DNA from 3 places in the Arthrobacter sp. 10T416 genome. Region 3 is predicted to be linked to each of the others. Evidence: predicted binding sites of a transcription regulator. Region 3 holds the regulator's gene; each other region holds the start of a gene.
The links. Region 3 encodes LexA, which represses DNA repair genes until DNA is damaged. Its sites were predicted from a motif close to TCGAACANNTGTTCGA; they were not measured.

Region 1 (7,001 bases), on a different contig from region 3:
TTCGAGGCAAGCACAGTCCGCTTGGCCCGCTTCCAGCCGTTCTCGACGGCGGAAACCAGGCCCCGGCCTTCGCGCAGTTCGTCACGGATACGTTCGAAGTAGACGATGAACGAGTCCGCCGTCTGGCCGATGGCCACGATGATACCGGCCACGCCTGCCAGCGACAGGCGGTAGTTTTCGGTCCAGCCGAGGATGGCGATGGCGAGGTAGGTCAGGGCACCGGCGACCACCAGGGACGCAACGGTGACAAGGCCCAGGGCACGGTACTGGAACAGGGAGTAGACAACCACCAGCAGCAGGCCGATCAGGCCGGCCAGCATACCCATACGCAGCTGCTCCCCGCCGAGGGTGGCGGAAATCTGCTGGTCGCTCTGGATCTCGAAGCTGATCGGCAGGGCGCCGAAGCGCAACTGGTCCGACAGGGCCTTGGCCGACTGCTCCGTGAAGTTGCCCGTGATCTGCGGGCGGCCGTCGGTGATGACCGCCTGGGACCGCGGTGCTGAGATGACGCGGTCGTCCAGGACGATGGCGAACTGGGCCTTCGGGTCCGAACCCGTGGTGCCGCCGGCGGCGACGTAGAACTTGTTCAGGCGCTCGGTGATTGTCTTGAACTTCGCGGTGCCCTGCTCATCGAACTGGATGTCGACGGCCCACTCGTTAGTGACGGCACCCTGGGCGCCGCGCTGGAGCTGGAAGGACGAGGTCTTGATGTTGGATCCCTTAACCTCAACCGGACCCAGGATGTACTTCACCGCGGGCCTGCCATCGGCAGCCGGTTCGCAGGTGACCAGGGGCTTGGCAGGGTCGGAGCGCTCCTGCTTTTCCTGGGAGGGGTTGTCGCAGTCCAGCGCCTCGTACTTTTTGTAGACGTCGGCGGTTATCCAGTTCTCGTCGCTGCTGTTCGCGGGGGCCGCGGTAGGTTTGGGCAGCTTGTTCGCCGGGGTACGGGAGGCGACCGGAACGGCTGCTCCGGCCCCGGCCTGGATCACCGGACGGAAGTTCATATCGGCCGAGGCCTGGATCAAGGCACGGGTTTCCTTCGACGGGGTACCCGGAAGGCTGACCACCACGTTGCGGCCGGACTGGGTGCTGATCTCGGCTTCGGCGACGCCGGAACCGTCAACACGCTGGCGGATGATCGCGACGGCCTGGTTGAGCTGTTCTTCGTTGATGCCAGAACCGCCCTCCACCTTGGGCGCCAGGATCATCTGGGTGCCGCCTTCAAGGTCCAGGGCCAGCTTCGGAGCCCAGCTCGCCTGCCCGGCGATGTTGCCGCCGGCCAGGACGGCAGTCAAGACGGCGAGAATAACGCCAAGCCAGACCAGCACCCGGAGGGCTGAGTTTTTGGGGCCAGTTCGTGCCATTGTCGATCTTTCTATTGTTTACGGAGGAAACCGCCGGTGCGGGCTCTCAGGCCTGCACCGGCGGATGCCCGCGCACCGTAGCGCCGCGGGTTAGCTCAGGAGGCAGACTAGCTGTCTTTTTTGCCTTCGTCGTTGAGGCGGCGCAGGGTTTCATCCGGCGTTTCGTTGCGGAGCGGGTCGCCGGCGACGGCGGCGCCGTCGACGTTGTCAACCGGGCTCACGGTCTCGGCGGGCTCGTGGGTCAGCGAGGAAGCGTCGTCGGGAACGACCGTGGGCTCCTCGGCAGCAACTACCGGCTCGACGACCTTGGTCACGGCCTGGCGGTGCACGGTGGCGGTGTTGCCCGGGGAGAGCTCCAGGACAACCTTGTTCTCGGCGTCGTCGATCTGGACGATGCGGCCGAAGAGGCCAAAGCTGGTCATTACCTCAACACCGGGGCTGAACTTCGACTGGAGCTCCGCCTGCTGCTGCTGCGTCTTCTTGTTGCGGCGGAACATCATAAAGACGAACACGCCGAGCATGACGAACAGGAGAATTGTCATTGGATCCAAGGGGAAAGTTCCGTTCTGTACTTGCAAGCTGGTTTCACAGCAACGTCCGCCTCGTTCCGGAACCGCCCGGTAGGGACCCGGCAGTTGGCGGGGCAGAAAGACCATGCCCTGCCAGCAGCGGCTAGTGGTAGCCGCACACGGAAACGAAGGCCCGAACGTGCCGAGCGTCATACCAGTCTAAAGGGAAAAGGTCACMAGCGAGTGCTATTGACTATTACGGATCCATTCCGGGTCCGCGGCGGGCGCAGCGTACTCCCCGCTTCCGGCCGGCCCGCTGTCCGGCTCGCCGGCCTGGAACAGGTCCAGCGGGTCCTGCCCGAAGACACCGGCGGGGACAGCGAATCCAAGATGGGTCCATGCCGGCGCCAGCGCGATCCGGCCCCGTGGCGTCCGGCCCAGCAGGCCCTCGCGGACGAGGTAGGGCTCGGCGACGGTTTCCACGGTTTCGGTTTCTTCGCCAACGGCGATCGCCAGGGTGGACAGCCCCACCGGGCCACCGCCGAACTTGGTGATCAGCGCCTCAAGCACTGCCCGGTCCAGGCGGTCCAGGCCGCGCTTGTCGACCTCGTACATGTCCAGGGCTGCGGAGGCGGAACGGGCGTCAATCTGGTCGACACCGTGCACCAGCGCCCAGTCCCGGACGCGGCGCAGAAGGCGGTTGGCGATGCGGGGTGTGCCCCGGGACCGGCCGGCGATCTCGCTGAAACCTGCGGAGTTCACCTTCAGGTCCAGCAGGCCGGCCGAACGCCGGAGCACCAGTTCGAGTTCCTCGACGGAGTAGAACTCCAGGTGCCCGGTAAAGCCGAACCTGTCCCGCAGCGGCCCCGGGAGCAGGCCGGCGCGGGTGGTGGCGCCCACCAGGGTAAAGGGCGGCAGTTCCAGCGGAATGGCCGTGGCGCCGGCACCCTTCCCGACGACGATGTCGACGCGGAAGTCCTCCATGGCCATGTACAGCATTTCCTCGGCCGGGCGGGACATCCGGTGGATCTCGTCGAGGAACAGGACCTCCCCTTCAGACAGGGACGACAGGATCGCAGCGAGGTCGCCGGCGTGCTGAATCGCCGGGCCGCTGCTGATCCGCAGCGGGGCATTCATCTCTGCGGCGATGATCATGGACAGCGTTGTTTTACCCAGGCCGGGAGGCCCGGAGAGCAGCACGTGGTCGGCACTGCGGCCGCGCATCCGCGACGCTTCAAGCACCAGGGAGAGCTGCTTGCGGACCCGGTGCTGTCCGACGAAGTCGTGCAGGTTCTTGGGCCGGAGGGCCGCCTCGATGGCGCGCTCCTCGGGTTCCTCTCCCCCGCCGACGATGGATGGCTCAGCCACGCGCGCCTACCCGGTTCCCGGCACGGGCGCCATCCTGGCCGAGCCAGCGCAGGGTGGCGCGAAGGATCTCTGCGACGTTTCCCTGCTCGGCGAGTTCGGGCGAATCCGCCAGCGACTTGTCGATGCTGGCGGTGGCGTCCTTTTCGGACCAGCCCAGGCTGGTCATGGCCGCCACCACCTGGGGCTTCCACACACTTTCTGCGGAGACGGACGGCACAGCCGCGCCCGGCGTGCCGTGCGGCACCAGCTTGCCGGCGAGTTCCAGCACAATCCGGCCCGCGACCTTGGGGCCAATGCCGGGCACCTTGGTGAAGGCCTTGCCGTCCCCTGAATGCGCGGCGACGCGGATCGCCTCGGGTTCGTGGACGGCGAGGACGGCCAGGGCCAGCCGGGGACCGACGCCGCTCACACTGAGCAGGACATCAAAGACCTCACGTTCGTCGTCACTGCCAAAGCCGAAGAGGGTCAGCGAGTCTTCCCGGACGATCAGGGAGGTAAACAGCTTGCCTTCCTCGCCGACCCGGAGTTTGCTGAGGGTTTGCGGCGTGGCGTTGACGCTCATGCCGGCGCCGTTGAGGTCGATCACTGCCGAGGACAGGCCAACGTGCGCTACGGTTCCGCGGAGAAAACTGATCAAGGCCTGGCTCCTGGGTTTTTAGCCGAACTTCCGGCTGGTGCTGGTTCAGCCAGTGTTTACCGGCCGGACCCGCTATCCGAACATATCTACGAATACCCTACCAAGCAGTGCGTCGGGACGGCGGGACATTCACCGCGCCCGGCGCGCTTTGGCTTCCGCCGCTGCCCAGGCGCGCTGGGCGGGGGTCAGCGACTGGCTTCCGGGGCCCGTCGTGGCTACCGCCGCACCGCTGCCGGCCCGCCACGCGTGCGTGATGGCCAGTGCCAGTGCGTCGGCGGCGTCTGCGGGCCGCGGCGGGGCGTCCAGCCGGAGGATCTTGGTGACGAGTTTGGTGACGGCGTCCTTGTTGGATGTGCCGCTGCCGGTCACTGCCGCTTTGACTTCCGACGGCGTGTGCAGCGCCACCGGGATGCCCCGGCGCGCCGCCGCGGCGATCACCACCCCGGACGCCTGCGCAACGCCCATCACGGTGCTGACGTTGAGCTGGGAAAACACCCGTTCGACGGCGAGGACGTGCGGCTCGTGCTTATCCAGCCATTCGTCGATGGACGTGGCGATCACCAGAAGACGCTGGTCCAGGCTCTCGTCCGGGGACGTGCCAACGACGCCGAAGGCCACCATCGTGGCCCGGCGGTTCTTTTCCACGTCCACGACGCCGATGCCGCAGCGGGTCAGGCCCGGATCGACGCCGAGGACGCGGAGGGTCACTCGGCTTCCAGCGCTGCCTGTACTTCGTCGCTGAGGTCGGCGTTGCTGTAGACGTTCTGCACGTCGTCGAGCTCTTCCAGTGCGTCCACCAGCTTCATGAACTTCTTGGCGGCGTCCAGGTCCAGCGGCACCTGCATCGAGGGCACGAATTCGGCCTCATCGGTGTCGTACTCGATCCCGGCTTCCTTCAGCGCATCGCGGATGGCCTGCAGGTCGGTCGGCTCGGAGTGGATTTCAAAGGTCTCGCCGTTGTCCTTGACTTCCTCGGCGCCGGCCTCGAGGACGGCCATCAGGACGTCGTCTTCGGTCAGGCCGTTCTTCGGCAGCGACACAACACCCTTGCGGGAAAACAGGTAACTGACCGACCCGGGATCGGCGATGGTGCCGCCGTTGCGGGAGATGGCCAGGCGGACCTCGGAGGCCGCGCGGTTCTTATTGTCCGTGAGGCACTCGATGAGCAGGGCCGAGCCCTGGGGCCCGCGGCACTCGTACATGATTTCGGTGTAGTCGACTACCTCGCCGGTGAGTCCGGCGCCGCGCTTGATGGCGCGGTCGATGTTGTCAGCCGGAACCGAGGTTTTTTTGGCTTTGGTGACGGCGAGTTCGAGGCCGGGGTTGCCGGAGAGGTCCGGTCCGCCCATCCGCGCGGCAACTTCGATGTTCTTGATCAGCTTGGCGAACGACTTGGCCCTGCGGCTGTCAAGGATGGCCTTTTTGTGCTTGGTCGTCGCCCATTTGGAGTGGCCTGACATGCTTTACGCTTCTCCTCTGATCATTCGAATAAACAGTTCATGCACGCGCTTCTCCCCCGTCACTTCCGGGTGGAAGGAGGTGGCCAGCAGCTTGCCGGAACGCACTGCAACAATTCTAGCTGTCCCGTCGAGGGATTCCGGGTGGCCGGCCTTCGACGGTTCCACCTTCGCTAGAACTTCGACGGCGGGGCCGACGCGCTCCACCCAGGGGCCGCGGATGAAGACGGCGTGCACGGGGGCCACGCCGGATTCGTCGGCGCTGAACTCCAGCCCCGCAAATTCAAGGTCGGTTTCGAAGGACTCGCGCTGCCGGCCAAAGGCGTTGCGGCGGACAGTGATGTCAAGGCCGCCGAAGGTCTGCTGCGGGTTGCCGGCGAGGTCGGTCGCGGGGTCCGCGATCTCATCGGCCAGCAGGATCATGCCCGCGCAGGAGCCATAGACGGGAAGCCCGGACCGGATGCGGTCACGGAGGGGGTCCCGCAGGTCGAACATCCGCGAAAGCTTGTCGATGGTGGTCGATTCGCCGCCTGGAATGATGAGGCCGTCCAGTCCGTCGAGTTCGGTGGGGCGGCGGACGGCGGTGCCGGCGGCGCCGGCGGCTTCAACGGCGTGGAGATGTTCCCGGAAGTCGCCCTGGAGGGCCAGGACGCCAATCCGCAGGCCGGATCCCACGGGGGAGCCAGGCGAAGAGTGGGGGGTGGTCATCCTGCCAGCATAGTGCTCGGCGCCGCGCGGGGCCGCACCGGGGCGCACCGCAGGACCCGGTTCCATGCCGCCGCTGGGATATATTACAAAGCATGCTCTACTTCAGCGTTCCGCTCGGCAAGTTCGTTCGCCGGGTTTCCCGGCTCCGGGGCGGAGGCTCTGCCCTCCCCGGCCTGGTGGTCGAGAAAATCGACCCCGGGTTTATGCAACGGACGCTCTCCACCCTTCCGCTGGGCGTCGCCGTCGTCAGCGGCACCAACGGCAAGACCACTACCACCAAGATGGTCGTCGAACTCCTGGAGAGCCAGGGCCTGAAGGTCTTCACCAACCGAACCGGCAGCAACTTCACCCGTGGCGTTGCGGCAGCACTGCTCGGCGAGGTGGACTGGCGCGGCCGGCTGGATGCCGACGTCGCAGTCCTGGAACTCGACGAGGCCCACGCCGTGCACTTCGTCAACAGGGTCCCGCCGCGGTATTGCCTGCTGCTGAACGTCCTTCGCGACCAGCTGGACCGCTTCGGCGAAATCGACAAGACGGCGGAACTGCTCCAGCACATCGCCGCCAAAACCACCGGAACCGTCGTCCTGAACCGTGAGGACCCCCGCGTCGCCCGGATCGCGGACGCGCTCCCCCAGGCCGGCCACGGCGGCCCTGAAGTGCGCTACTTCGGCCTGGACGATTCACTGCTCAGCACCTTCCCCAACGACGACGAAATGCGGGCCGCGCCGGGCAGCCCGGTGCCGCCGGCACCCGCCAAGCCGGATGCCCACGTCGTGCTTCGCCGCGTGGGTGCCAGCGACGCCGACTTCGAGTACGACGGCGAGACTGTCAGCACCGGCATGAAGTTGCGAGGCGTGTACAACATCTTCAACGCCGCCGCCGCGCTGACCCTGGCCCGTGCGGTCACGGCCGTCCGCGGCACGGGTACCGACCAGGCCGGACTGCTGACGGCGCTGGC
Region 2 (7,001 bases), on a different contig from region 3:
GAGCGTGACCTCTCCGCGGGCCTCGGCGAGCTTCCCTTCCCGCCGGACTTCCCGAAGATGCCCGGTGAACCGCCGCGCGTGCAGCCCAGCCGTGCCCGGACCAAAGCCTAGCGTCGGCCCCCGCGGGCGCTAACGGGGCGGCCGGGAACGGGACGGGCACGGTGCATCCGCTCCAGTGCGGCCACGTCACGGCCGAAGGAGAACAGCAAGAGCCCCAAAGCCACCAGGAGTGCCGAGGTGCCGGGCCCGGGCGGCACGCCGGGGGTCAACGCCAGCAGCAGGGTTAGCGGCTGGAGCGCGCCGATCACCTTCCGCAGGGGTGACACCGGAAGGACCCCTCTCAAGGCCGGCCGGACGGCGCCAGCGGCGGTAAACCCGTAGTAGAGGAGCCCGGTCACCAACGCCCAACCGCCCAAGACCGCCGCGGCGGCGCAGGAGAGTACCAGGGTCAGGGCCGCATCGGTCTCGGTGTCCAGCCGAGCGCCCGCCGGCGACGCCGTCCTGGTGCGCCGTGCCACGGGGCCGTCGACGGCGTCCAGCGCGAAGGCGCAGGCGCCGAGCACCACAAGAAGCCAACCCGGGGCGTGGCCGCCGGCGACGTCCAGCACAGCCTGCGCCGCACAGCAGGCCACGAGGACTGCACGGATCAGGGTGACACGGTCGGCCGGGGTGCACACGCGGGGTTCGCGCAGCAGGACGATGCCGGCGATTCGCGCCAGCCCCGCGGCGCCGGCCGCCACGGCCAGCGTCCCGGCGGGAACCGCGGGCGAGGCCAGCGCGGCGAGCCAGCCGGCCGACGCAAGGTAGGCGGCTGCGGCCACGGTCACATCGGCCTCGGCGCGGCGGGAAATTCTGCTTGGCATGGTCACCTCGGCACCATGCTAACAACGCGGCGTCCGGTTGGGTCCTGCAGCCGGTCAGGGCACCGGCCGCGGGCCCTGTGCGCGGGCCACGCTGCCGGCCCGGGCGACGCCGAGGCCGGCGAACACGGTGGCCGCCCCCTCGGCGACGGCGCTCAGCGACTTCTCGAAGTACCAGACGGGCTCGTACATGGCCGGGAACGGGCCGAACGCCGGCAGATCGACGTAGCGGTAAACCACGACGGCGGCGAACGCGCTGAGCGCCACGAGGAAAGCGAAGGCGTAGGCAGCCCGGCTGCCGCGCACTAAGACGGCCAGTGCGGCCAGCACCGCCGCACCGGATTCGAGCAGGAAAAGTGTGCCCTGGCCAATGCCCTGCGGCGACCCCGCCTGGTAGCCGGGGGCCAAGTGGATGTGCACCACTGCGTCGACGAGGAGGGCCGCCGCTGTCAGTAACCGCAGGCCAACGCCGCGTCCCCGCCTCCGGGCCGGCGCCCCGCCGCGGACTGAAGCGCTCATTGGACTGTCAACGTTCCGTGCATGCCGGGGTGGAAGGTGCAGTGATAGGTATACGTGCCCGGCTTGGAGGGCGCCGTGAAGCTCGCTGTACCACCGCTGCCCTTGACGTCGACGTCGAACGCCGCGCCGTCGTCGGCGGTCACCGTGTGTTCGGCGCTGTCCATGTTGGTGATGGTCACCGGCGTGCCTGCGGCGACCACCAGGGGGGTGCCGTAGGCAAAGTCCTTGATCGTGATGGCCGACGGGCCTGCCGTCGCACTGCCCGGCGCGGCTGTACCCGGAGCACTTCCCGAACCCATGGGCATACTGGCCGTCGCCGAGGGGCCGCCCGCGGACGTGGCGGCCGGTGATGCCCCGCTTCCCCCGGACGAGCATCCCGGGGCGGCCACCAGGACCGCCGCCAGGACTAGCGTGGCGCGCACATTTCTGGTGTTCATGGGGCACCCCTAAACCATGGATCTGCTGGCCGCAGAAGTTGACCGGCTGCTCCCATTCTGCTCCCGTTTGGCCCGGGCGGCGCGGAGTTTCCAGCTGCCCTGCAGGCGGTGTTCAGCGTGCTCCCATCCTGCGCTGCAGGAGGCCGTGGACTACGTGGTTGGCGTGTTCGCGCAAGTTGCAGGTGAGGTTGGCCGGGTACTGGCCGGGACTCACTTCGGGCCGGGCCCTACTTGGGCCAAAAAAGAAATTACCTGCCCGTGTTCGCGGGCGCTTACTCACTGGTTTGCCGCCCGTACCCAACTTTCGGCATCCCGAAAGTCGGGTAGTTGCCCCGCCTTGTTGGGCGCTTGGTCCGCGTGCCACGGTGGCTGGCAGAGGCCGGAAAGCTGGTGGGGTTTCAGTCCGCACTGAAGGTCACCGGGGTGTTTCTCTCGGCCTCAGCTCGACACTTGTGGAGCCGCGTTCTGAATCGTTGCCTGGGGAATCGGAGAACATCGTGCAGACCTTGCCGGGAGCAGATACAGCCATAACGGTCCGGCTGTTCGGAGCACTGGAAATCCGGCGCGACGGCGTCGCGCTGACAGCCGCGGACCTCGGCGGCTGCAAACCACGCCACATCCTCGAAATTCTCTTGCTGAACCTCGGCACCCCGGTCTCAAAGACGCAGTTGATCGAGATCCTGTGGGGACCCAGCGCCAGCGACGGGGCCGTAGCGACGCTGGAGAGCTACATCAGCGGGCTCCGCCGGGCGATCCAGCCCGGGCAGACCAAGTCCGGTCCGCTCCGGACCGCCAACAGCGGGTATCTGCTGGATCCGCACCTGGTGGACCTTGACCTCATGCGTTTCCGCTGCCTGCTCAATGCCGCGGCGACGGCCGCCCCGGAAGACGCCTACCCGGTGCTGGTCGAGGCGCTGGCGCTCTCGGCCGAGCCACTGCTGGGGTTCGAGCTCGTCGCTGACTGGGCGGACGAGGCCCGCGCGCGGCAGCATGCCGAACGGGTTGCCGCGATGCTCGCCGCTGCCGAGGCGGCAACGGCGCTAAGGCGCCCCCACGAGGCGATCAACTGGGCACAAGCGGCCATCCGGTCCGAGCCCCTGAACGAACGGGCCTGGATGGTGCTGGTGGAGGCCTACGAACTCGCCGGCCTGCCCGCCGAGGGTCTCTCCGCCTACGACCGCTGCCGCCGCCTCTTCGACCGAGACCTCGCCTGCCCGCCGGGACCGGCCCTCCAGGCCGCGCATCTGCGGCTCTTGCGGCAGCACGCCGAGGCCGATTCGGAGCTCTCCGAGGTGCTGTCGGCCCTGCTGTTCCTTGGCGGCTGGCTGCACAACCCGGGGTCGCAGGGTGCGGGGACCGATGACCGGCTGCACCAGAACGCCGGACGAATCCTGGATTCCTTCCTCCAGCGGGTCCGGACCGCGGTGTGACGTGGCCGGTGGCCGGGGTCCGGGTGCCGGCACCCACCGTCAGGCCGCCCGGACCACGGGGAGTTCATCCCAGTGCGTTGTGTAGCGCGGTGACAACATGTCGCGCTTCATGGTCCAGTCGGGGCCGCCGCGGATGCCCCCGTGACCCAGGCCGATGGATCCCCGGCCGTATCTGCGGCTGATCTCCTCCACCAGGGGTCCGATGCCGCGTTCCTCGTGCGGGTTCTCGAACAGGGCCAGCGGGGCCTGGTTGGCAGTGGGGCGCAGGTCGGTGACCATGATCCCGGCCCGCGCGTACTTGATGTCGTCGCCGATCCGGGGGAGCAGGGCGTAGGCCGCGCGTGCCAGCAGTACCGGGTCAGCCGTGGGCATGGGGAGCGGGACGCATACCGACGGATAGGAGCTGTCCCGCGGGTTGTAGTAGGACGTAGCGGCGAAAGCGGTGAGCAGCTTTGCCTGCAACCCGTGCTTGGCGAGCCGGGCGCTGGCTTGCTGGGCGTAGAGGCCCAGGACCTGGCGCATTCCCGCCTGGTTTCCTACGGGGGTGGCAAACGATCGGCTGAAGATCAGTTGGTCGCGGCCGACGCGCTCCTCCTCCAGCGGGATGCACCGGGTGCCCTGCAGCTCGAGGACGGTACGCATGAGGACCACCGAGAAGCGGTCCCTGATGGTCACGGGGTCGGCCCGGGCCAGGTCCAGAACGGACCGGATCCCCATCGCATTCAGGCGTTTGGTCAGGCGGGTCGACACACCCCAGAGCTCGATCACGGACAGGTCCGCCATGAGCTGCGCCTGGCGCTCGGCCGGGACGGCCTCCCAGTGGCAGACGCCGTCGAACGCCGGGTTGTGCTTGGCCCACTTGTTGGCCAGCTTGGCCAGCGTCTTGGTGCCGGCGATGCCGACGCAGACCGGGACGCCGACGTTGCGGCGGACGGCAGTCTTCATCGCTTGCCCCAGGCGTTGCAGCTCGGCGGGGCCGCCGGTGACTCCCAAGAATGCCTCATCGATGCTGTAGACCTCCAGCCAGGCCGAATACCGCCCCAGGAGTTCCATGACCCGGGCGCTAATGTCGCCGTAGAGCTCATAGTTGCTGGACTTGGCCACCAGCCCCCACTCCTTGGCGCGCGGAGCGAGCTTAAACCACGGTTCGCCCAGCGGGATGCCGAGTGCCTTCGCTTCGGGGGAGCGGGTGACGGCGCAGCCGTCGTTGTTGGACAGGACGACGACGGGCCGGCCCTCCAGGGAGGGGTCGAAGGCGCGTTCGGCGCTGGCATAAAAACAGTTCACGTCCACGAGGGCGATGCTGCCGCTGGGTCGGGGTTCAATCATCACACCAAACCTTCCTGCTCGGGCACCCGTTCAGGTTCAGACATGGTGCAGGCAGCGTGTGGCGACGCCCCAGACGACGAGGTCGGACAGGGCCGGGACCCGGATGTCCGGGTAGCGCGGGTTGTCTGCCTGCAGCACCACGCCGGAGGCGGTGATGCGGAGGCGCTTGACCGTGAGCTCGCCGTCGAGGACGGCGACGACGACGCATCCGTCACGCGGTGCCAGCGCCCGGTTCACGATCAACTCATCGCCGTCGCTGATTCCGGCCCCCTCCATCGAGTCCCCCGACACCCGGACGACGTACGTACTGGTGATGTCCTTGATCAGGTGRTCATTGAGGTCGATCCGGCCGTCGAAGTAGTCCTGAGCCGGCGACGGGTATCCGGCCGCAACAGCGACCGGCGAGATCAGGACCGACAGCAAGGACGCGCCCGCATCTATCACGCGGGGACCAACAACAACGCTCACAACACACCCTTTATTCGAATATATCTTCGAATAAAGTGTAGCCCCGGGCGCCGACATTTGACCGGCCCTGCGGAATCGGAATCGCGGGTCCCGGCGAACCAGGGGCACGACGCGCCGAAGTCCGTCGAGGTCCCCCCCACCCCCCCCGATCGCGCCGCCGGGAAACCGCCAGCGGCGTCCGCGGAGTTGATGAGTCATCCGTGAGGTGGAACTTGCTCATCATCCGGTTGGAACTCGCCCGCAGTTGGGCCCGGCGCTGGAAGAGCCCGCTTAGGGTGAAGGCATGTTCACAATGATCCGGTCCCTGAGGCCTCTCGCGGCGCCTGCCGCGGCTGTCCTTCTTGCGGGGGCGCTTTTCATCCTGGAGGAGCGCCATTTCGACCAGAAAAGCGCCCTCCTGTTGGCGTTCCTCACGGGCGTTGCAGTGGCGGAGATTTTGCCGGCCGCCGCCCTCGGGCTGGTCCTGGGGGCGCTGCTCCTGCAGAGTGTCAAGATCCTGCCGCTGGTCCTCCTGTCCGGCGTGCTGAGTTATGCCGTCGTTCCGGTGGTGATCTTCTTCGCGGTGGTTGGCTGGAAGAGCAGGAACCGCTGGGTCCTCCCGCTAACGTCTGTCTTGTTCGCCGCCGTCATCACCGCCAACTGGTTCACCGACCAGACCTGGATCAATTTCATCTTCGGCAACCAGCTGTACGACAGGGGAGTGCTGCGCACCCTCACCTACGCCTTCCTGATCTTCGGGGCCTTCGCCGCACTGAACCTCGCCGCGTGGGCCGTCGGCGTCGCGGTCAACAACGTTTCAAGAAGCCGGCGGGCGCAGCTGGCGGCGGAACGCCGGCTCCGGGAAACGGCGACCGAACTTGCCGTCGAACAGGAACGCAACAGGATCGCCAGGGAATTGCACGATGTTCTGGCCCATTCACTCACGGTGATCGTGGCCCAGGCGGACGGCATCCGATACATCCACCACACGGAACCGGACTCCGTGGCAGAAGCCTCCCAAGTCATCGCCGAATCAGCGAGGACCGCGCTCGTGGAAACGCGGAGGCTCATCGAAGGCTTCTCGACGGACCTCGGCACTCAACCCACGCACAGGATTGAGGACCTGGCCGATCTTGCCGACCGTTTGGGTTCCAGTGGAATGCCCGTCACCACCGAAACCACGGGCCAGCCGCGGGACATGACCCCGGCCCAGCAACTGACCGTCTACCGGCTGGCGCAGGAGAGCCTCACCAACGCCTTCAAATATGGCGACCGTAGCCAGGGCGCGCACCTGCACCTGCTCTGGACGGCGACGAACCTGGAGCTGCGTGTCCGCTCATTTTTTGGGACCAATCAGCCAGGCACGACGACGTCGACCCCCGTCGGCCGCGGGATAGCAGGAATGAAGGCACGTGCAGCGACCGTTGGCGGACGGGTGGAAACGGTCCGGGGCGAGGACACCTTTGAGGTGCTGGCTTCCCTCCCCGTTGCAGTACCCAGCCAGCATCCGGAAACCACCACCAGCAAGTCCCGCCTCCGCTCCCTGGAAGGAGCCCAGCCATGACGGCCGCACCGATCACGATTGCGCTGGCCGATGACCAGCCACTGTTCAGCGCCGGACTCAGGATGATCTTGCGCAGTCAGCCGGACATGGACCTCGTCGGCGAAGCCGCCAACGGGGAAGCGGCGGTCGAACTCGCGCAGGCGGCACGCCCGGATGTGCTCCTTATGGACATCCGGATGCCCGTCATGGACGGAATCACAGCCACCAGAACCATACTGGGAACGCCGGGCGGCCATGCCCCGAAGATCATCGTGCTCACCACCATCCAGCACGACGAAGCCGTGGTGCGGGCCATCCAGGCCGGTGCCGCCGGGTTCCTGACGAAAGACACCACGCCCGATTTCCTGCTGGCCGCCATCCGAACGGTCCACTCGGGCCACTCGGTCATCGCGCCGGCCCTCACCAACGAGCTCTT
Region 3 (7,001 bases):
CTGCTGAACCGGCTGACCGACGCCGGCGTCCTGGTGGAGAACGCCCTGTTCGCCACCCTGGACCCCACCGTCCGCAAGGCGGAAACGGCGGACGGACTGGGCTACACCCTGGCCGATACGGTCGGATTCGTTCGCTCGTTGCCCACCCAGCTCGTGGAGGCCTTCCGCTCCACCCTGGAAGAGGTAGCGGATTCGGACCTGATCCTGCACGTCGTCGACGTCTCCCACCCGGACCCGGAGGGCCAGATTGCGGCCGTCCGTTCCGTGTTCAGTGAAGTCGATGCCCGCAAGGTGCCGGAAATCATCGTCCTGAACAAGGCCGACGCCGCCGATCCCTTTGTGGTCGAACGGCTCAAGCAGCGCGAGCCACGCCACGTAGTGGTCTCTGCCCGTACGGGCGAGGGCATCCCGGAGCTGCTGAGGGCCATCAGCGAGGGCATCCCGCGGCCCAGCGTGAAGATGGAGCTGATGATCCCGTACAACCGCGGGGACCTGCTCAGCAAGCTCCACGAGACCGACGCCGAGATCATTAGCCTCGACCATGTGGAAGCCGGCACCAGGGCCGTGGTGATGGTACGCGAGGGCCTTGCGGCCGAACTGGACGCCTTCCTCAGCAATGACTGAACCAGCAGTAGCCGGGGAGGCGGCAGCATCGCCTGACGCCGGCCGGTCAGAAGACGGAACGTCCACAACAGGCGCATCCAAAGGCGGCCCGTCCGGCGAGGAGTTCGTGGTTGAACTCCTCGACCGGGCGGTCGCCGGGATGGGCGGCCAGAGCCGTGAGGGCCAGCACGAAATGGCCCGGCAGGTGGCGCGCGCCATCGACACCGGCGACCACCTGCTGGTCCAGGCGGGCACCGGAACCGGCAAGTCCCTGGCGTACCTGATTCCGCTGATCGCCCACTCGCTGGTCAGCGACAAACCCACCCTGGTTTCCACCGCCACCCTCGCGCTGCAAACCCAGATCGTGGGCAGGGACCTCCCTCGTCTCCTGAAAACCATTACGCCGGCCCTGGAGCGGCCGGTGAAAGTCGCCCTGGTGAAGGGCCGCGCCAACTACGTCTGCCGCCACAAGCTCGAGGGCGGCTTCCCGTCCGAGGAGCCCGCCGAGGGGCAGCTTTTCTCCCTCGGCGAGGACACCTCCGTGCCGCATTTCGCCGCGGCCATGGGCGGGCCCTCGTCCCAGCTGGGCAAGGAAGTGGTCAGGCTCCGGGAGTGGGCCGAGGAGACCCAGACGGGCGACCGTGACGAGCTGATGCCGGGCGTCACCGACCGCGCCTGGCGCCAGGTGTCCGTCACCTCGATGGAATGCCTGGGGGCGCAGAAATGCCCCCTCGCCGCCGAGTGCTTCAGTGAACTCGCCCGGCAGAACGCCGCCGACGCCGACGTCGTGGTCACCAACCACGCCATGCTCGCCGTCAGCGCCTTCGAGGGCCTCGCGGTGCTGCCCGAATACGACGTCGTTGTGGTGGACGAGGCGCACGAGCTCCAGGACCGCGTCACGGGCGCCGTGTCCGGGCAACTGTCCGTCGCGATGGTGCACGCCGCGGCATCCGGTGCCCGTAAGCACACCGGGATCACCGTGGATGCGCTCAACACCGCCGCCGCCAACCTCGAACTCGCCATCGAAGGTGTCCCAAGCGGGCTGATGCCGAACGGCCTGAACAGCGAACAGCTGGACTGTGTTGACCAGCTCCGCGACGCCTGCCGCGCCGCGCTCTCCGACTCCAAGGGGGATAGCGCCACCCCGGCCGACGGCGGCCGGCAGCTCACCCGCTCCCGCCTGATGGTGATCCTGGAGCTGTGCGAACGGCTCCTGGCCGCCAAGGAAAACCGCGAGGTGGTCTGGTTTTCGCGCAACAGCAGCTTTGACCCGCAGCAGGGTTACTCACAGCCGGATGACTCCGCGCCGGCCCTGGTCAACATCGCCCCGCTCAGCGTCGCCGGGCGGCTGCGCGAAGGGCTGTTCGCGGACCACACAGTCGTTCTGACCTCGGCGACCCTCGCCATCGGAGCGGCGTTCGAGCCCGCAGCCGGGGGACTGGGACTGGTGGGGCCCGGGGCGCCCAGCTGGACCGGCGTCGACGTCGGTTCCCCGTTTGAATATCCAAAACAAGGCATCCTGTACGTCGCCAAGCACCTGCCCAAACCGGGCCGCGGTACCTCCCCGGAGGCCCTCGACGAACTCGAGAAGCTGATCCGCGCCTCGAACGGCGGGGCACTGTGCCTCTTCTCCTCCCGGCGTGCTGCCGAGGAGGCCGCCGAGGCGATGCGGCCCAGGTTGGGCCTGAGCATCCTCTGCCAGGGCGAATCGACCATGACGGCGCTGGTCAAGCAGTTCGCGGACGAGCCGGACACCTGCCTGTTCGGGACAATGTCGCTGTGGCAGGGCGTTGACGTACCGGGTAATTCCTGCCGCCTCGTGGTCATCGACAGGATCCCGTTCCCACGGCCCGACGATCCCCTGATGACCGCCCGCTCCCGGGCCGTGGCACAGTCGGGCGGCAACGGTTTTATGAGTGTCTCTGCGACCCACGCGGCCATCCGCCTGGCGCAGGGCGCCGGCCGGCTGATCCGTTCGACGTCGGACAAGGGCGTGGTGGCCGTACTCGATTCCCGGCTGTCCACCGAGCGCTACGGCGGCTTCCTGCGCGCGGCGCTGCCACCGTTCTGGCCCACCACGGATCCGGCCGTGGCGCTGGCCGCCCTCGACCGCTTGGCCAAGGCCCCGGCCGCCGGATAGGCCGGAAACTTCTGCCCCAACGCCACAGGCCCCGTCCGGAACATCGGACGGGGCCTGCTGAGTTGGTGCTTGGTGGTTCCCGGTTAGAGGGAGCGCAGTACGGACACGACCTTGCCCATGATGACGGCGTGATCGCCGAGGATCGGTTCGTACTGGGTGTTCTGGGGGAGCAGCCAGGTGTGGCCGTCGCGCTGGCGGAACGTCTTGACGGTGGCCTCGTCGTCGAGCAGCGCGGCCACGATGTCACCATTGACGGCGTCGTTCTGGCGGCGGACCACCACCCAGTCACCGTCGCAGATGGCGGCGTCGATCATCGAATCCCCCGCCACCTTGAGCATAAACAACTCGCCGTGGCCCACCAGCTGGCGTGGCAGCGGCATAACGTCTTCCACGACCTGATCGGCCAGGATCGGGCCGCCGGCGGCAATCCGGCCCACGAACGGCACCATCGCGGTGTCCGTGGCGCTGGCCAGTTCCGAGACGGCGAGGCCGCCCACGGCCCGCAGACCGCTGGACTTCTCGACGCCGGAGATGGGGGTGGCGCCGCCGTCCAGGGTTAGCGGCATCAGGACTTCCATGGCACGGGGCCGCTTGGGGTCCCGCCGCAGGTAGCCGAGCTTTTCCAGCTGTGAGAGCTGGTGGGTGACGCTGGAGAGGCTGGCGAGCCCCACGGTGTCACCGATTTCGCGCATGGACGGCGGGTAGCCGTTGTCCGTGACCGAACGCTGGATCGTCTCCAGGATCTTCTTCTGCCGGACGGTAAGGCTCTTCGGCGCCCGACCGGTCTGCGGGCTCCGTTGGGTAGCCCTCCCGCCGGCGGCTTGTGCTGCCATATTCGCCATGCCTTTCCGTTCCGCCCTGCGGACCTTGCCGCCGGGCCGCTGTGGCCTGAAAACCCCCGGGGCCTAAAAATGTCAGACCCCGTTGTTGAACTTGAACTGTCCAACCGCAGGTGAACTCACCAGCGGTTGTTCCGTGATTCAAAAGTAGGCCAGCACACCATGTTTTTCAAACATTTGTTCTAGCGAGTCTCGACAATGTTCGTTCATAGGTGCTAAAACAGAACAAGCAGAGTTCGAATATGTGTTCGAAACCTGTCGACGGGAACCGAATGCAGGTTTCGATTCTGTGTTCTAAGTTTCGCAGTCGCAGGTTCGCCTATAAAGGTCACGCGTTCGATGGTTCGGCCGGTTGGCGGCGGGTACATGGAGTACGCCGGGCGGCACAGAGAGGTCCAGGAGGGCTTAGTTATGTCAGCAGTAAGCGTTATGTCCGGTTCGTTCGGCACCATCAAGTCCCGCACGGCCGTGCCCCAAGCGGCAGCACGCCAGGCGCCCCTGCGGCTGACCCGCCGGGGACGGTTCGTCTTCATCGGCCTGCCGCTGATCGTCCTGGCTGTCCTGGTCCTGTCTCTCGCCGGTTTCCTCAACGCCCCCGCCAAAGCGGCCGACTCCGCCGCGGAGCTCTCGGTGACTCCCGCGGTCACCGTCACCGTCCAGCCGGGCGAATCCCTCTGGGCGATCGCCGGCGCCGTGGCACCGGAACGCGATCCCCGCGACGTCGTGGCCGACATTGTCCAGCTCAACAACCTCGGCGCCGCCCGCGTGATGCCCGGCCAGCAGCTCTTCGTCCCCTCCAAGTAGGCAGGGCCCCCGCCGGCGAATGACCAGCCGGCGTGTGAGTGAACGCCCCTGGTGAACCCCGGCAGCCCTTACGGGGCGGGCATTCCGGGGTCACAGTTTCGGGGCGGGCCCGGGTCTCACTTAAACTGGGCGGGTGACTGACCAGCTAGAGCGACTCAACCGACTGCCCCTCCGCACAAACCTGCGGGGCCTGCGCCCCTACGGCGCACCCCAGCTGGACGTGCCCATCCTGCTGAACGTCAACGAGAACACGCACGGGGTCCCGGCCGACGTCCGCGCCGCCATCGCCGAGGCCGTGACCGAGGCCGCCGCGGGGCTGAACCGCTACCCGGACCGCGAGTTCACCGAACTCCGCGAGGCCCTCGCCGAGTATCTGGGCCACGGCCTCGAAGCGGACAACATCTGGGCCGCCAACGGGTCCAACGAAGTGCTCCAGCAGATCCTCCAGGCCTTCGGCGGCCCGGGGCGCACCGCCCTCGGCTTCCCTCCCACGTACTCCATGTACCCGCTACTGGCCGCGGGGACGGACACCGAATACATCGTGGGAGTCCGCGCCGAGGACTACGGCCTCAGCGCGGAATCGGCAGCCCGGCAGGTCCGCGAACTGAAGCCCAGCGTGGTCTTCCTCTGCTCGCCGAACAACCCCACCGGGACAGGCCTGGGCCTGGATGTTGTGGAGGCCGTCTATGAGGCGGGCCAGGAAAGCCAGACCATCGTGATCGTCGACGAGGCGTACCACGAGTTCGCCCACGACGGCACACCCAGCGCACTGACCCTGCTGCCCGGCCGCGAGCGGCTGATCGTGTCCCGCACCATGAGCAAGGCCTTCGCCCTCGCCGGCGCACGGCTCGGCTATATGGCGGCCGCCCCGGAGGTCACGGACGCCCTCCGCCTCGTGCGGCTGCCGTACCACCTCTCCGCCATCACCCAGGCAACGGCCCTGGCCGCCCTGCACCACCGCGTGGCGCTGATGGCCGACGTCGAGGACATCAAACGCCAGCGGGACAGGATCGTCTCCGAACTGATCCGGATGGGCCTCAAACCCGCCGCCTCGGACTCGAACTACGTCTTCTTCGGGGGCCTGGATAACCCGCACGAGGTCTGGCAGGGGCTGCTGGACGCCGGGGTGCTCATTCGCGACGTCGGCATTCCGGGACATCTGCGGGTGACAGCCGGCACTGAGACGGAAACCACAGCGTTTCTGCAGGCCCTCGAACAGATCCTGACCGGCCGCCAAGCACCGTCCGCCTAGACTTAACCCAGGACCCACGCACACCGCCCTGTTCGCCGGGGCGCCGCCTTCATCCAAAGGACACCCACATGAACAACCCCGGAGCAGCCGCGGCCCAGGCCCGGACCGCACGCCTGGAGCGGACCACCAGCGAGTCGTCCGTCCTGGTCGAGATCGACCTCGACGGCACCGGTGTATCGGACATCAGTACCTCCGTGCCGTTCTACGACCACATGCTGACGGCGCTCAGCAAGCACTCCCTGATCGACATGACGGTCAAAGCCACCGGCGACACCCACATCGACGTCCACCACACCGTCGAGGACGTGGCGATCACCTTCGGCGAAGTCCTGCGGACCGCGCTGGGCAACAAGGCCGGGATCCGGCGCTTCGGGGAGGCCACCGTGCCGCTCGATGAGGCCCTCGCCCAGGCCGTCGTCGACGTCTCCGGCCGCCCCTACCTGGTCCACGCCGGCGAACCGGCCGGCCAGGAGTACCACCTCATCGGCGGCCACTTCACCGGCTCGCTGACCCGTCACGTCTTCGAAGCCATCACCCTGCACGCCGGCATCTGCCTGCACATGAACGTCACCGCCGGCCGCGACCCGCACCACATCGTCGAAGCCCAGTTCAAGGCGTTCGCCCGGGCGTTGCGCGCCGCCGTCGAACCTGACCCCCGCGTCGAAGGCATTCCCTCCACCAAGGGCGCGCTGTGACCGGAAAAGTGCTCCGCGACGGGGCCATCATCAACCCGGACGGGGACCGGAAGCCGGCCTCGCCCGCAGGCAAGCCCACCGTCACGGTGCTGGACTACGGCTCCGGGAACGTCCGGTCGGCCGTCCGCGCCCTCGAACGCGCCGGGGCCGAGGTCATCCTCAGCGCCAAGGCCGAGGACGTGCTGAACGCTGACGGGCTGGTGGTCCCCGGCGTGGGGGCCTTCGAAACCGTGATGAAGGAACTCAAAGCCGTAGACGCCGTCCGGATGATCGGGCGCCGCGTTGCCGGCGGCCGGCCCGTACTCGCGATCTGCGTCGGCCTCCAGGTGCTCTTCGAGGCCGGGGTGGAACACGGTACCGTCGCCGAGGGGATGGGGGAGTGGCCGGGCAAGGTCGAGCTCCTGCCGGCCGAAGTGGTGCCGCACATGGGCTGGAACACCGTCACGGTGCCGGAAGGGTCACGCCTCTTCGCCGGCGTCGAAAACGAACGCTTCTACTTCGTCCACTCCTACGGTGTGCAGCACTGGGACTTCGACGTGATCCAGCCGCGGATGGCTGCCCCGCTGGTCACGTGGTCCGAACACGGGGCACCCTTCATCGCCGCCGTGGAAAACGGCCCGCTCTGCGCCACGCAGTTCCACCCGGAAAAGTCCGGCGACGCCGGAGCG

Region 1: a site for LexA is predicted at 3,955-3,970, ahead of ruvA (Holliday junction branch migration protein RuvA). Genes of this name have one in related genera too.
Region 2: a site for LexA is predicted at 5,058-5,073, ahead of AC1DBE_RS00950 (LexA family protein). Genes of this name have one in related genera too.

What each region holds. Positions count from the first base shown of each region.
Region 1 is NZ_JBFTHI010000001.1:488,992-495,992, forward strand. It holds gene secD (protein translocase subunit SecD) at 1-1,364, opposite strand, end outside; gene yajC (preprotein translocase subunit YajC) at 1,472-1,906, opposite strand; gene ruvB (Holliday junction branch migration DNA helicase RuvB) at 2,120-3,241, opposite strand; gene ruvA (Holliday junction branch migration protein RuvA) at 3,234-3,878, opposite strand; gene ruvC (crossover junction endodeoxyribonuclease RuvC) at 4,008-4,586, opposite strand; gene AC1DBE_RS02225 (YebC/PmpR family DNA-binding transcriptional regulator) at 4,583-5,338, opposite strand; gene pdxT (pyridoxal 5'-phosphate synthase glutaminase subunit PdxT) at 5,342-6,043, opposite strand; gene AC1DBE_RS02235 (MurT ligase domain-containing protein) at 6,136-7,001, shown strand, end outside.
Region 2 is NZ_JBFTHI010000001.1:198,757-205,757, forward strand. It holds gene ligD (non-homologous end-joining DNA ligase) at 1-111, shown strand, start outside; gene AC1DBE_RS00925 (CDP-alcohol phosphatidyltransferase family protein) at 108-863, opposite strand; gene AC1DBE_RS00930 (hypothetical protein) at 918-1,379, opposite strand; gene AC1DBE_RS00935 (cupredoxin domain-containing protein) at 1,376-1,816, opposite strand; gene AC1DBE_RS00940 (AfsR/SARP family transcriptional regulator) at 2,314-3,246, shown strand; gene AC1DBE_RS00945 (Y-family DNA polymerase) at 3,286-4,575, opposite strand; gene AC1DBE_RS00950 (LexA family protein) at 4,612-5,043, opposite strand; gene AC1DBE_RS00955 (sensor histidine kinase) at 5,327-6,586, shown strand; gene AC1DBE_RS00960 (response regulator) at 6,583-7,001, shown strand, end outside.
Region 3 is NZ_JBFTHI010000016.1:45,603-52,603, reverse strand. It holds gene hflX (GTPase HflX) at 1-624, shown strand, start outside; gene AC1DBE_RS14905 (ATP-dependent DNA helicase) at 617-2,743, shown strand; gene lexA (transcriptional repressor LexA) at 2,827-3,576, opposite strand; gene AC1DBE_RS14895 (LysM peptidoglycan-binding domain-containing protein) at 3,994-4,386, shown strand; gene AC1DBE_RS14890 (histidinol-phosphate transaminase) at 4,520-5,638, shown strand; gene hisB (imidazoleglycerol-phosphate dehydratase HisB) at 5,707-6,333, shown strand; gene hisH (imidazole glycerol phosphate synthase subunit HisH) at 6,330-7,001, shown strand, end outside.